Regions from separate parts of the Arthrobacter sp. CAN_A1 genome, predicted to be linked through region 4. Evidence: riboswitches for the same ligand, from Rfam matches in the RefSeq annotation. Region 4 holds a riboswitch; each other region holds the start of a gene.
What was found. Region 4 has a riboswitch for S-adenosylmethionine ahead of IWX62_RS13335 (MFS transporter). Riboswitches for the same ligand answer to the same signal wherever they lie in the genome.

Region 1 (3,202 bases), on a different contig from region 4:
CAATGCCGTGACTGGGCGCGGGCGGCACACGTCGTCGTCGGCGATTGCCTTGAAAGCCGGGGATTCCCTGCCGGGCACCTGGATTATCGACACCCCGGGTATCCGCTCGTTCGGTCTGGCCCATGTGGACCCGGATCGCATCCTTCAGGCCTTCCCTGACCTTGAGCCAGGGACAGCGGATTGTGCCAGGGGCTGCCGTCACGACCGGCTCGCCGTGAAGTGCGGCCTGGATCCCTGGGTCAGCGAAGGCCGTGCCGGCGTTTCGGGGCCCGTGCGGCTGGCATCGCTGCGGCGGCTGCTCGGTTCCAGCGTCCCCGAGCCCAAGGGAAATACTCAAGAAGCTAAAGAGCTCGGCGAACAGTAGACCTGATAGGCTTAAAGGAGTTGTGGTGTTGAGCACTAGTTTTCACCTCAACGAGAACCCCGAAGCACGGGGGGATTCTCACACACAAGGAATATGAAAAAAATGGCAACAGGTACAGTCAAATGGTTCAACGCTGAAAAGGGCTTTGGATTCATTGCTCCTGACGACGGCGGCGCGGATGTTTTCGCCCACTTCTCAGCAATCAACTCCAGCGGATTCCGCGCCCTCGAAGAGAACCAGAAGGTCAACTTCGAGACCACGCAGGGCCCCAAGGGACCGCAGGCCGAGAATATCACCGTTATCTAATCACCCAGCTACGTAGCCGTCCCACTGGACGGCTCCCCACAGGACACCGCAGCGGCCCGCCGCCGCCGGTGTCCTGTGGCGTTTAAGACCCTGGTACAGCAGCAGTGGTGCCACGACCTGGAGAGCGTCCCGCACTATGGCGACGTTAGGCGATAGGTTGAAGGTATGAACCACCGCCAAAGTTACAACGATGATCTGCGCCTTGCCCACGTGATGGCCGATTCTGTAGACGACCAGACCATGTCGCGATTCAAGGCCCTCGATCTGGTGGTGGAAACCAAGCCTGATCTCACCCCCGTCACCGACGCCGACAAAGCAGCGGAGGAGTCGATTCGGGGCCAGCTCTCCCGGGCCCGCCCCCGCGACGCAGTGCTCGGCGAAGAGTTCGGCAGCAGCGGCGCCGGTTCGCGGCGCTGGATCATCGACCCCATCGACGGCACCAAGAGTTTTGTGCGGGGCGTCCCGGTCTGGGCCACCCTGATTGCCCTCGTTGATGAGGGGCAGCCGGTTGTCGGTCTGGTCAGCGCACCTGCGCTGGGTAAACGCTGGTGGGCGGCCACCGGGACCGGCGCCTACATGGGTAAGTCGCTGGCGGCAGCGACCCGGCTCAAGGTGTCGAACGTGTCGCGGTTGGAGGATGCGTCGCTGTCCTATTCGAGCCTGTCGGGCTGGAAGGAACGCGGAAACCTGCCGGAATTCCTGACCCTGACCGACTCCGTCTGGCGCAGTCGCGCGTATGGGGACTTCTGGTCCTATTGCCTGGTCGCTGAGGGCGCCGTCGATATTGCCTGTGAACCCGAGTTGAACCTGTATGACATGGCGGCGCTAGTACCGATCATCACCGAGGCGGGCGGCCGTTTCACGTCCCTCGAGGGCACTGACGGCCCGTTCGGCGGCAACGCGCTGGCGACGAACAGCACACTGCATAACGATGTGCTGCAGATCCTCAACCCCGATGTGGATGACCTGCTTTAAGATTCCGTAACAAAGCTGACCAGGGCACTCCCCGTGCCCTAGGCTCTCCCTATTGGTCACGAGTGCCAGCGCTAAACCCCGGTTTGCTGGCCGGCAACCCTCCCGTCGCGGCGGGGTGCCCCGGGTGACGACCAGGCCGTACCTGAGCGGGTGCGGCAAGCGCGGACACCCTGGCGTGGGGTCCACACCCTTGGAGATCCCTCATGACTCTTGCACCCAGCACAGTGGCTCAGCATCCAGCCCGGACGGACGCCCCCTTGGCCGACGTCGTCGGGAGCGGCCTGCTAGTACCGGTCCTCGGGGGTGGTGAGGTCAGGTACATCAACCTTGACTACGCGGCGTCTACCCCTGCCCTCGCCGAGGTGCAGGATTTCGTTGCCATGGTCCTGCCCTACTACGCCAGCGTCCACCGGGGTGCCGGCTATACCTCCCAGGTGTCCACGTCGCTGTATGAGAATGCGAGGACAGCGATCCGGCGGTTCGTGGGCGGGCGTGGCGACGACACAGTGATCTTCACCCGAAACACCACCGATTCGTTGAACCTCCTCGCCGGGTGCGTCCCCGCCACGGGTGACGTGCTGTACCTCGACATTGAGCACCACGCCAATCTGCTCCCCTGGCAGCAACTACCGCATCGCAGCCTCACCGCCGGCACAACGCTCGCCGATACCCTGGACCGGGTCCGCGCTGAGCTGGCAACCGGCGGGGTGACCCTGCTCGCCGTCTCCGGCGCATCCAATGTCACCGGCGAGGTGCTCCCTGTCAGGGAGCTGGCGCGACTGGCCCATGCCCACGGCGCACGGATCGTCGTCGACGCAGCCCAACTGGCCCCGCACCGTCGGATCGACATCAACCGTTACGGTATCGACTATGTGGCGTTCTCGGGTCACAAGCTCTACGCGCCGTTCGGCGCGGGCGTACTGGTGGGCCGTTCCGACTGGCTGGACGCCGGCACACCCTACCTCGCCGGCGGCGGAGCGGTCCGCCAGGTCAGGGTTGATTCGGTGTCCTGGGCCACCGGACCGGCCCGGCACGAGGGTGGATCACCCAATGTGGTGGGTGCGGGAGCGCTGGCCCACGCCGCGGGGGTGCTAGCCTCCCTTGATCATCGCGCCTGGCAATCCCACGAACACACTCTCCGGTCGGCTCTGGTCACCGGCCTCACCGAACTGCCCGGGGTCACGGTTCACCGGCTCTTCCCTGACAGTGCCGAGCCGATCGGGGTCGTCAACTTCTCGGTTGCCGGGTACGACGCCGGGCTGGTTGCCGCCTATCTTTCGGCTGAGCACGGGGTGGGGCTGCGAGATGGCAGGTTCTGCGCCCACCCGCTGCTCACCCGGCTCGGACTTCCCTCAGGATCATTGCGGGCCAGTGTCGGACTCGGGTCACGGCTCGCCGATGTGGACCGCCTCCTTGACGCGCTCCGGTCCCTGCTGACCCATGGCCTGACGGCCGACTACGTAGTGGACGAGGAACGCTGGGTCCCGGCTGTCGAAACCCGCACCTTCCCGGAGTGGGCTCCCCATACGCCGGGGACGGCCGGTGCGGCGCCGTGCG
Region 2 (3,202 bases), on a different contig from region 4:
GCCACGCCGCCATCGACGCAGCCAACCGCAGTCACCCGATCCGCGCCGGTTCAGCGGCGGCGGATCACCGCCGAGATCGCCATCGTGCTGGGGTTGTCGCTCGGACAGTCAGCCGTCTACGCGGTAGTGAACCTGCTGGACAAACTCAGCCAGGCACCGCTCGCGGCGCAGACCACCCGGCTGAACCCTGTCCTCGACGACCGCCAGTATTTCGACCTGACCTACCAGCTGCTGGGCATCTTCTTCGCCCTGATCCCGGTCTTCCTCGTCCTGTTCCTGCTGACCGAGCCCGGCAAGTCGGCGTTCCGTACCCTGGGGTTCACCTTCACCAAACCAAAAGTCGACTTCGGGTTGGGATTCGGTCTCGCCGCGGTAATCGGCGCCGGCACGTTGGGCATCTATGCGGCGGGACGTGCGCTCGGGATCACTACGGCCATCGAACCGGCGGCGCTCGACGCCTACTGGTGGACAGTACCGGTCCTGATCCTCTCGGCGTTGCGCCATGCGGTGGTCGAGGAGGTCATAGTGGTGGGCTATTTGTTCCACCGGCTGCGACAGCTCGGCTGGTCGACGCCGGTCATTATCGTCACGAGCGCGCTCCTGCGTGGGAGCTACCACCTGTACCAGGGTTTTGGGCCGTTTATTGGCAACTTCATCATGGGTCTGATCTTTGGGTACGCCTACACCAGGACCCGACGGGTCATGCCCCTGGTCATCGCCCACGCACTCCTGGACATTGCAGGATTCGTGGGTTTCGCCCTCTTCGGGTCGGCGATCGGGATCGGTACGTAGCCGCGCACCCGCCCGCTGCGGCGGCTGGCTAGATTTCCACCAGGCCGGTTGCCGTCTGGAAGGTCACCGACATGATGCCGGGGGTGCCGTTCGGCGCCACCCAGTGCACCGCGACACCATCAAGGGGTTCGGTGGCGGGGGTGCCCAGCCACTCAGCGATGCGATCGGGGGAGCCGGCGATCGTCAGCGAGTCAAGGCGGGCTGACGCCGGTTTGGCCTGCGACGGATGAAGCGCCTCGGTACCGTCATCCCACCGCAGCATGTAGGGGACCTGAGGGTCGGCGATGAGCCCTTTGATCCCGATCTGCTGCCAAGTCAGTTCCTGTCCGTCCGGGAACTTGCGGTTACCCGGCACGGCGCTCCGGCCCAGCCGCTCCTCGAAGGGGGCCAGATCATCCACTGCCACACACCAGCCCATCCAGCCGCCGCCGGCCTCGGACCGGGCACGCACTGCCTGACCGAACGGGGCTTTGTCCGAGGCGGGGTGGTTCAGCGCTTCAACCACTTCCAGGTACTGGCCATTAAGCATCGGGAAGATCATGTTCCGGGTGCCGAAGCGTGGGTGCACACCACCCTTCACGGGGTCGACACCCAGGGCGTCGGAAATCCTCCCAGCAGTTGCTACGAGGCCGTCGGGTTCACAGGCATATGAGACATGGTCCAAGCGCATGGCCTTAGTGTGGCACTTTGTGATCTGTGACTCGACTTAGGATACCCTTACCTAAAAATAGGCGGCGTATTCCCCCGCGGGCGAGCATCAGAACGATGATCAGCGCCGTCACCTGGAAGAACCCACCCAGGTACACGGCGTTGCCGAAGACCAACGCCACCAGCTCAAGAACCACCAGCTTGCTGCCCGGCATGACCAGCAGCAGGGCAACAACGATGGCCGTCAACAGTTCCAGTACGAACGACCCCGAGATGACCTCCGGGATTGACAGCTACAGCCGACCTGCCGGGCCACAGATGTTCACATATTTGCGCCAGGGGGTTCTTTTCGGGTTATCTAGGAACAGGTCACGAGTGCCAGCACGGAGCGGAACACCCGCTCCACCGAGCCCCGGCTTGCTGGACGGCAACCCTCCTTCGCGGCGGGGTGCCCCGGGTGACGACCAGGCGGCAGGCAGAGTGTCAGGCGCAAGCGCGGATTCCAAGGTGGGCGATACCAGTGGCAACTCTTCATACGACACAGCAGGGACCCGGGGCACTCGGTGACGTCCAGCCCATCCCGGACGACGGCCCTGATGGCGTCCTCCGCACCCGAAGTCTCGGTCCCTTCACCTGCGAAACGGGTGGCTATCTTCCCCAGCTCGCCCTCGCCTATGAAACCTGGGGCACCCTCAATGAAGACCGCTCCAACGCGGTCCTGATCCAGCATGCACTGACCGGCAGTTCCCACGTCGCCCGCGGGGACTCGGACGAAGACGGCTGGTGGGACCAGTTGGTCGGCCCCGGCAAAACCATCGACACCACCAGGTACTTCGCGGTGTCGATCAACATGCTCGGCGGGTGCTACGGATCCACCGGACCGGCCACGGATGATCCTGACGGGGTCCCCTGGGGCTCGCGGTTCCCGTACGTCACAGTCAGGGACTCGGTCCGGGCCGAGGCACTGCTCGCCGATGCCCTGGGCATCGGGCAGTGGCATTCGGTGGTCGGCGGATCTCTCGGCGGGGCGAGGGCACTGGAGTGGGCCCTCCTCTACCCGGAGCGGGTCAACCGGTGCGCGGTAATCGCCTGCACAGCAGCCAGTTCGGCCGAGCAGATTGCCTTTGCCCAGGCGCAGCTCAGGTCCATCAGGTTGGACCCGGGCTTCGCTGGTGGAGACTACTATCCGGGCCCCGGGCCGGTCGATGGTCTGGGCCTGGCGCGGCGGATCGCCCACATCACCTACCGGTCCGAACCCGAACTCGAGCACCGCTTCGGTAGGGCCGCGCAGGGCATTGAGGCGCCCTTCGGCTCATCGGATCCCTCGTCCCGCGGCCGCTACCAGGTGGAAAGCTACCTGGACCACCAGGCCGACAAACTGGTGGAGCGTTTCGACGCCAACAGCTACCTCCTGCTGACCGAAGCCCTCATGGGGCACGACGCAAGCCGCGACCGCGGCACCCTGCAGGACGCCCTCGGGCAGGCAAGCGCCGAGTTCTTCATCGCGGCAGTGGATACTGACCGGTTGTATTACCCCAGCCAATCCCACGTCCTGGCGGCGGCGCTGCCGGGTGATGTGCCCGTGCACATGATCGCCTCACCTATCGGTCACGACGCGTTCCTCACCGAGATCCAGCAACTCGACGAACGGCTGCGGGACGCCTTCTACTCCGTGCCCTGACCATCGTCGCGTGGATGGTCCACCACCCGCAGGGTGCATAGGCGAATTCCTGGGACTGCACGGCGCCCGGCCACCTGACCA
Region 3 (3,202 bases), on a different contig from region 4:
CCTGTTCATCATGTATACCTCCGGCACCACCGGGAAACCCAAGGGCCTGGTGCACACCTCCGGCGGGTATCTCACCCAGGCGTCGTGGAGCTTCGACTACCTGTTTAGCCACCCCGACCCGGACCAGCGGGACGCCGACGTGCACTGGTGCACTGCCGACCTGGCCTGGGTCACTGCCCACACCTACGAGATCTACGGGCCGCTCTCCAACGGCGCCACCCAGGTGATCTTCGAGGGCACCCCCAACACCCCCCATCCGGGGCGGCACTTCGAGATCATCGAGCGCTACGGCGTGACCAGTTATTACACCGCGCCCACCCTGATCCGGTCGCTGATGGGCTGGTTCCCGGACGGCGTGCCAGCCGGTTACGACCTCTCCAGCATCCGGATCCTCGGCACGGTCGGTGAGGCGACCAACCCCGAGGCCTGGCGCTGGTTCAGGAAACACCTTGGAGCCGGCACCGCGCCGGTGGTGGACACCTGGTGGCAATCCGAAACCGGCGCCACCATCCTCTCCCCCCGCCCCACCGATGGGTCCTTCAAGCCCGGCTGCGCCTCCCGCGCCCTGCCCGGCGTGAGCACCCGGATTGTCGACGACGCCGGCCATCCGGTCCCGCCGGGCGAGCAGGGCCTGATCGTGGTGGACCAGACCGGCCCCGCCATGGCGAGGACCGTCTGGGGCAACCCACAGCGTTACCTGGATTCCTATTGGCGGAAGTTCGCAGTCCAGGGCTGGTTCCTGGCCGGTGACGGCGCCCGGTATGACGACGACGGCGACACCTGGATCCTCGGCCGCATCGATGACGTGCTCAACGTGTCGGGTCACCGGCTCTCGACCATTGAGATTGAATCGGCGCTGGTGGCCCACCCGTGGGTGATCGAGGCGGGGGTGTGCCCGGTCGCCGACCCGCTGACCGGTCATGCCATTGCCGCGTTCGTCGTGCTCTCCTCATCGGCTGGCGGGGTGCCCACACCGGAGGAGGTGGCCAGGATCCTGCGGGATCACGTCGGAACGGTGATCGGGCCGATCGCCAAGCCTGCCGCCGTCGTCGTCGTCGCTGACGTCCCGAAAACCCGGTCGGGGAAGATCATGCGCCGGTTGCTGACCCAGCTGTACGAGAACACCACACTCGGTGACACTACCTCGCTGCAGAACGAGGCGTGCGTGCCCGGTATCGCCGCGGTCCTGGCCGCGCGGGCGTCGCCGTGACCCCGGGCAGCCAGGCCCGCACCTGCAACCGGGAGCAACATTCTTGGCCTACCACGATGGGACTGCCACACTGGTGGTGACCATCCCGAGCGGTACGAGAGATCTGGCTCATTGACACCGCAGCAACCCTGGCCACTGCCCCGGCAGTGACATGAGGGTGCTAATGCCAGGCACGATGGAGGTTTTCATGGCTATTGACCTTTCCCAACCCCTCAAATTCGCCTATTGGGTTCCCAACGTGAGCGGCGGGCTGGTCGTTTCGACCATTGAGCAGCGCACCAGTTGGGACTTCGACTACAACAAGAAACTCGCGCGTATCGCCGAAAGGGCCGGCTTCGAGTACGCCCTGTCGCAGACCCGGTACGCGGCGTCGTACGGCGCCGACAAGCAGCACGAGGCCACCGCGTTCTCGCTGGCGCTGCTCGGGGCCACGGAAAGGCTGAAGGTGATTGCGGCAGTCCATCCCGGCATGTGGCAGCCGGGTGTCCTGGCGAAGTTCATCATCACCGCCGACCACATTTCCGGTGGGCGGGCGGCGGTGAACATCGTCTCGGGCTGGCTGAAGAGTGAGTTCACCGGGTTCGGTCTGCCGTGGCTGGAGCACGACGAACGGTACGTCCGCACCGAGGAATTCATCAGGATCCTCCGCGGCCTGTGGACCGAGCAGAACTACTCCCAGGCCGGGAAGTACTACAACATCACCGATTTCACCCTCAACCCGCCGCCCGTTGACGTGCCCGGGCGGCCGCATCCGGAGATCTTCTTCGGTGGGAACTCGACGGCGGCGCAGGCGACCGCGGGTCGGGTGGCCGACTGGTACTTCTCCAACGGAAAGGACCTCGAGGGGTTCAAGGAGAACGTCGCGGGCGTGCAGGCGTCAGCGGCGGACGCCGGGCGGCATCCGAGGTTTGGGCTCAACGGCTTCGTGATTGCCCGGGACACCGAGAAGGAAGCCCGTGAAACCCTCCGGGAGATCGTGGCCAAGGCGCATAAGCCAGCCGTCGAAGGGTTCCGGGACGCGGTCCAGGAGGCTGGCGCGTCCACCAGGGACGGCAAGGGTATGTGGGCCGACTCGTCCTTCGAGGACCTGATCCAGTACAACGACGGGTTCAGAACGCAGCTCATCGGGACGCCCGAGCAGATCGCCGAGCGCATCGTCGAGTACAAGAAGATCGGCGTGAACCTCATGCTGACCTGCTACCTGCACTTCCAGGAGGAAGTCGAAGCCTTCGGCAAGGACATCCTCCCCATCGTCCGCGAGCTTGAAGCGGACCTCGCCCGCAAAGAGGGCCTAGATTTCATTGTCGACGACGTAACACCCGAGAATATTAAGGCAGGTGTCTGATGGCTGACCGCAGCTTCGGTTTCCGCACGCGAGCCCTCCACGCTGGAGGCACTCCCGACTCGGCCCACGGGGCCCGGGCAGTACCCATCTACCAGACGACGTCGTTCGTGTTCAAGGACACGGCCGACGCCGCCAACCTGTTTGCGCTCCAAAAGTACGGCAACATCTACTCGCGGATCGGCAACCCCACGGTCGCCGCGTTCGAGGAGCGGATCGCCTCCCTGGAGGGTGGCATCGGGGCGGTCGCGACGGCGTCGGGCATGAGCGCCGAATTCATCACCTTCGCTGCCCTCTGCCAGGCGGGCGATCACATCGTCGCGGCCTCCCAGCTGTACGGCGGCACCGTCACCCAGCTCGATGTGACCCTGCGCCGGTTCGGCATTGACACCACATTTGTGCCCGGCACCGACCCCGCCGACTATGCCGCGGCCATCCAGGACAACACAAAAGCCGTCTACGCCGAGGTGATCGCCAACCCGTCCGGCGAGATCGCCGACATCCAGGGGCTGGCGAAGATCGCCCACGACGCCGGGGTGCCGCTGATCATCGACTCCACCCTGAGCACCCCCTACCTGATCCGTCCAATCGAGCACGGCGCTGACATCGTGATCCACTCAGCCACCAAGTTCATCGGCGGGCACGGGACC
Region 4 (3,202 bases):
TTCGGCTGGTCGCCGCCGCCAACGCGCTCACAATCAGCAGTGGGTCCAGCATCGGGTATTGCACTCCGCCGCGCACAGCTTCATCAGCGTTCCCCGCGTAGACGTCGTACTGTCCCAGAATGTCAGCGAAGAAGATGCCGTGGAAGCCTCCCTCTTCCAGCGTGGTGGCCAGGGAGGTCCAGTAGGTGAGCTCGCTGTATCGACGGCTCTGATCCTCAGGGTGCCTCCACAGACCGGGCGACTGGTGAACTGGGACAAGCATTTCAAAGGCGTTGAGCAGGATGGACTTCTTCATTGGTCTCCTAGAAAGTATCGGGAGTGGAGTGGTCTTTGGCGTACGCACGAGCGGGGTCCTTCGCCGCAACGGCGGCGAGAGTGGACAGCGCCGCCAGCAGGGTCAGGTAGCCGCAGATCAGCCAGGGCTGACCGCCGCCAACATTGAGGAGAGCCGCCGCGATGAACGGCGTGAGACCCCCGGAGAGGACCGTGCCCACCTGATAGCCGAACGACACTCCGCTGTAGCGCAGGTGCAACGGGAACTGCTCAGCAAACCACGCCGCCTGCGGGCCGTAAATCGAATCGTGCAGGACATTCATTCCCAGAATCATCACCAGCGGCAGCAGGACCAGCGGGCCATGGTCGAGGAACCAGAACAATGGCCACACAAAGATGCCGATACCAATCGCACCCGCGATGGCGATGGGCCGCCTGCCGTAGCGGTCGGAAAGCCACCCCCAGAACGGACCCGAGATCAGGCCCACCGCAGAACCGACGAGGACCGCGGTCAGTCCCGACGTCGTATCGTCCCGGCGGGAACTGATGTACCCGAGAAGGTATACGGTGAGCACGACGAACAACGCCGGTTGAGCCAGACGGAGACCGATCGCCACGAGCAGGCTACGACGGTGATACTTCAACACCTCAGCAATGGGCGCCTTCGCGGTGTTGTTTTCGGCCTTGAGCTGCTGAAACTGGGGCGCATCCTCAACACCAAGCCGGATGACCAAACCAATGACCACCAGGACTGCGCTGGCCAGGAACGGGATCCGCCACCCGAAGGATTGAAACTGCTCGGCAGTCATGGCCAACTGGGTGATGGCGAAGGCGCTGGTGGCCAGCAGCATGCCGGCGGCTGAACCCACCTGGGTGAAGCTTCCGAAGAACCCGCGGAGGTGTCGTGGAGCGTGTTCGACCGAGAGCAGGGCCGAACCTCCCCATTCGGCGCCGGCCGATAGCCCCTGCAAGAGGCGGAGCGCCACCAGCCCGACGACGGCGAAACTCCCAATACTGTCGTAGTTCGGTAGAAGACCAATGCCCGTTGAGGCAACACCCATGGTGACGAGTGACGCCACCAGCAGGGCTTTGCGGCCGATGCGGTCACCGAGGTGACCTGCCAGGATCCCGCCCACCGGCCGCGCAAAGAAGCCCACGGCGAAGGTGGCAAATGAGGCCAGGACACCGGCGAATGCCGAGGACTGGGGGAAGAACTGGGTGTTGAAAATCAGCGCCGCGGCCGTGCCATACAAATAGAAGTCGTACCACTCGATGGTGGTGCCGACAAAGGCCGAACTAAGGACACGCTTCTTGTCACGGATGCGGATTGCGGGTGTGGGTACCGCAACGGATTCGACGACGGACATGGAACAACCCCTTGCACATCAGGCGCAACCGGTTCAGAGACGCCATACTTGCCCGTGCGGTTCCGCATCGGGCCGAATCATCACCTGGGGCACCCCGCTACAGCGGGAGGGTTGCCGCCCGACAAACCAGGGTTTTGCGTCGGGACTCTTGATTCTGCTTTCGAGACTATGGTCTGACGCAGCTTCTGCTAAAGCTCATGACGCCACATGACTGGGCCTACGGCCGCGGACCGCGCAGCTGACCGTACTGCGGCGGTCCGTCGACCGCGTCGTGTGAGGGGAGACAAATGGTGAACAGAAAGGCGATGGCGAACGCCAACAACCCGGCGCCCCACCCCACATCGCTGCGGAGGGCGTTGTCGGTTCCCCCTGAGGTCACGACCGCAGCAACGATCCCCACAAAGAGTCCCGCCGAGACGCCAAGCACCAGCCCGCGCCCCAGACGGCGTAGGAGACGGCGAACGAAATTCTGATGCACGAACGCCATTTCCCACTCCTCGGAACATTCTCAGTCAGCTGCGCAACGCAGGCTGTGTCGTTACCTTATATCGGCTACGCGGATCAGGACCTTGCCGGTGACGCCGCTCTCGACGGCGTCGTGGGCGGCGGCTGTTTCCTCGAGCGGGAACCAGGTCAGCGGGAGCCCCGACGACTCCCCCACCGGCAGGACGCCAGCCCGCAGCGCAGCGGTAATGTCCTCGGCAGCGGCGCGCAGGGCAACGGGTCCCACCGTGTACAGAAGCAGACCCTGCCAGCGGACGTTCTTCGCGAAGCTCGCAATAATCGGGGCGGTGAAATCGTCCCCATTGTTGTTCGCGTAATAGGCGATGCTCCCGTGATTGGCGAGTACCTCGACGTCGAGCCCCGCGTTCTGGGCCGGTGCCACCTCCACCACCTGATCGACGCCATCGGGTGCAATCTCGAGGATGCGGTCGGCCAGTGAGTCATCGGGGTACCGGACCACATAATGGGCTCCAGCGGCGGATGCCAACTCTGCCTTCGAGTCGCTGCTGACCGTCGCGATCACTGTCGCACCCGCCCAGACAGCCAGCTGGATCGCTGCATGACCCACGGCACCCGCCCCACCCTGCACAAGAACCACGCGGCCCGTAAGGGCCTCCGGTGCGAGCCGGGATGGACCGTGCTCGTGAACGGTCAGCGCCCGGTGCGCCGTCATCGCTGGAACACCGAGGCTGGCGGCGACGTCGAAATCAATGCCCTCCGGTAGCTTTACGACCCGGTCAGCCGGAAGAACGGCAAACTCCTGGGCTGTCCCGGTCGGGCGCCCGTGGGCCGCAAGGTACAGCCACACCCGGTCGCCGACCTCTGCGTCCGTTACGCCCTCACCCAGTGCATCCACGATCCCGGCGCCGTCCTGGTTCGGGACCACCTCCGCGAAGGCCAGGTCGCCGGCGGAGCGCGCCTTCCAATCGGTGGGATTTACGCCCGAGGCGACGATGCGCACCCGAACTTCTCCGGGGCCGGGAGCAGCGACGTCGCGGTCTGCGAGGGAGAGAACGGTTGAGGGGCCGGTGTGGGAGTAAACGATTGCTTTCATGGCT

Region 1: it holds a riboswitch for S-adenosylmethionine, as region 4 does, so the genes downstream of both, IWX62_RS12565 (aminotransferase class V-fold PLP-dependent enzyme) here and IWX62_RS13335 (MFS transporter) in region 4, are expected to answer to the same signal.
Region 2: it holds a riboswitch for S-adenosylmethionine, as region 4 does, so the genes downstream of both, metX (homoserine O-acetyltransferase MetX) here and IWX62_RS13335 (MFS transporter) in region 4, are expected to answer to the same signal.
Region 3: it holds a riboswitch for S-adenosylmethionine, as region 4 does, so the genes downstream of both, sfnG (dimethylsulfone monooxygenase SfnG) here and IWX62_RS13335 (MFS transporter) in region 4, are expected to answer to the same signal.

Annotation. Positions count from the first base shown of each region.
Region 1 is NZ_JADOUR010000011.1:58,827-62,028, forward strand. Features, by position in the region: gene rsgA (ribosome small subunit-dependent GTPase A) at 1-364, shown strand, start outside; gene IWX62_RS12555 (cold-shock protein) at 467-670, shown strand; gene hisN (histidinol-phosphatase) at 836-1,645, shown strand; SAM riboswitch class IV at 1,700-1,813, shown strand; gene IWX62_RS12565 (aminotransferase class V-fold PLP-dependent enzyme) at 1,849-3,202, shown strand, end outside.
Region 2 is NZ_JADOUR010000006.1:166,308-169,509, reverse strand. Features, by position in the region: gene IWX62_RS09305 (CPBP family intramembrane glutamic endopeptidase) at 1-792, shown strand, start outside; gene IWX62_RS09300 (VOC family protein) at 821-1,462, opposite strand; gene IWX62_RS09295 (hypothetical protein) at 1,467-1,688, opposite strand; SAM riboswitch class IV at 1,808-1,942, shown strand; gene metX (homoserine O-acetyltransferase MetX) at 2,018-3,121, shown strand.
Region 3 is NZ_JADOUR010000001.1:142,125-145,326, forward strand. Features, by position in the region: gene acs (acetate--CoA ligase) at 1-1,210, shown strand, start outside; SAM riboswitch class I at 1,288-1,392, shown strand; gene sfnG (dimethylsulfone monooxygenase SfnG) at 1,398-2,555, shown strand; gene IWX62_RS00685 (O-acetylhomoserine aminocarboxypropyltransferase/cysteine synthase family protein) at 2,555-3,202, shown strand, end outside.
Region 4 is NZ_JADOUR010000013.1:2,308-5,509, forward strand. Features, by position in the region: gene IWX62_RS13330 (LLM class flavin-dependent oxidoreductase) at 1-295, opposite strand, end outside; gene IWX62_RS13335 (MFS transporter) at 303-1,640, opposite strand; SAM riboswitch class IV at 1,680-1,794, opposite strand; gene IWX62_RS13340 (hypothetical protein) at 1,858-2,127, opposite strand; gene IWX62_RS13345 (NADPH:quinone reductase) at 2,179-3,198, opposite strand.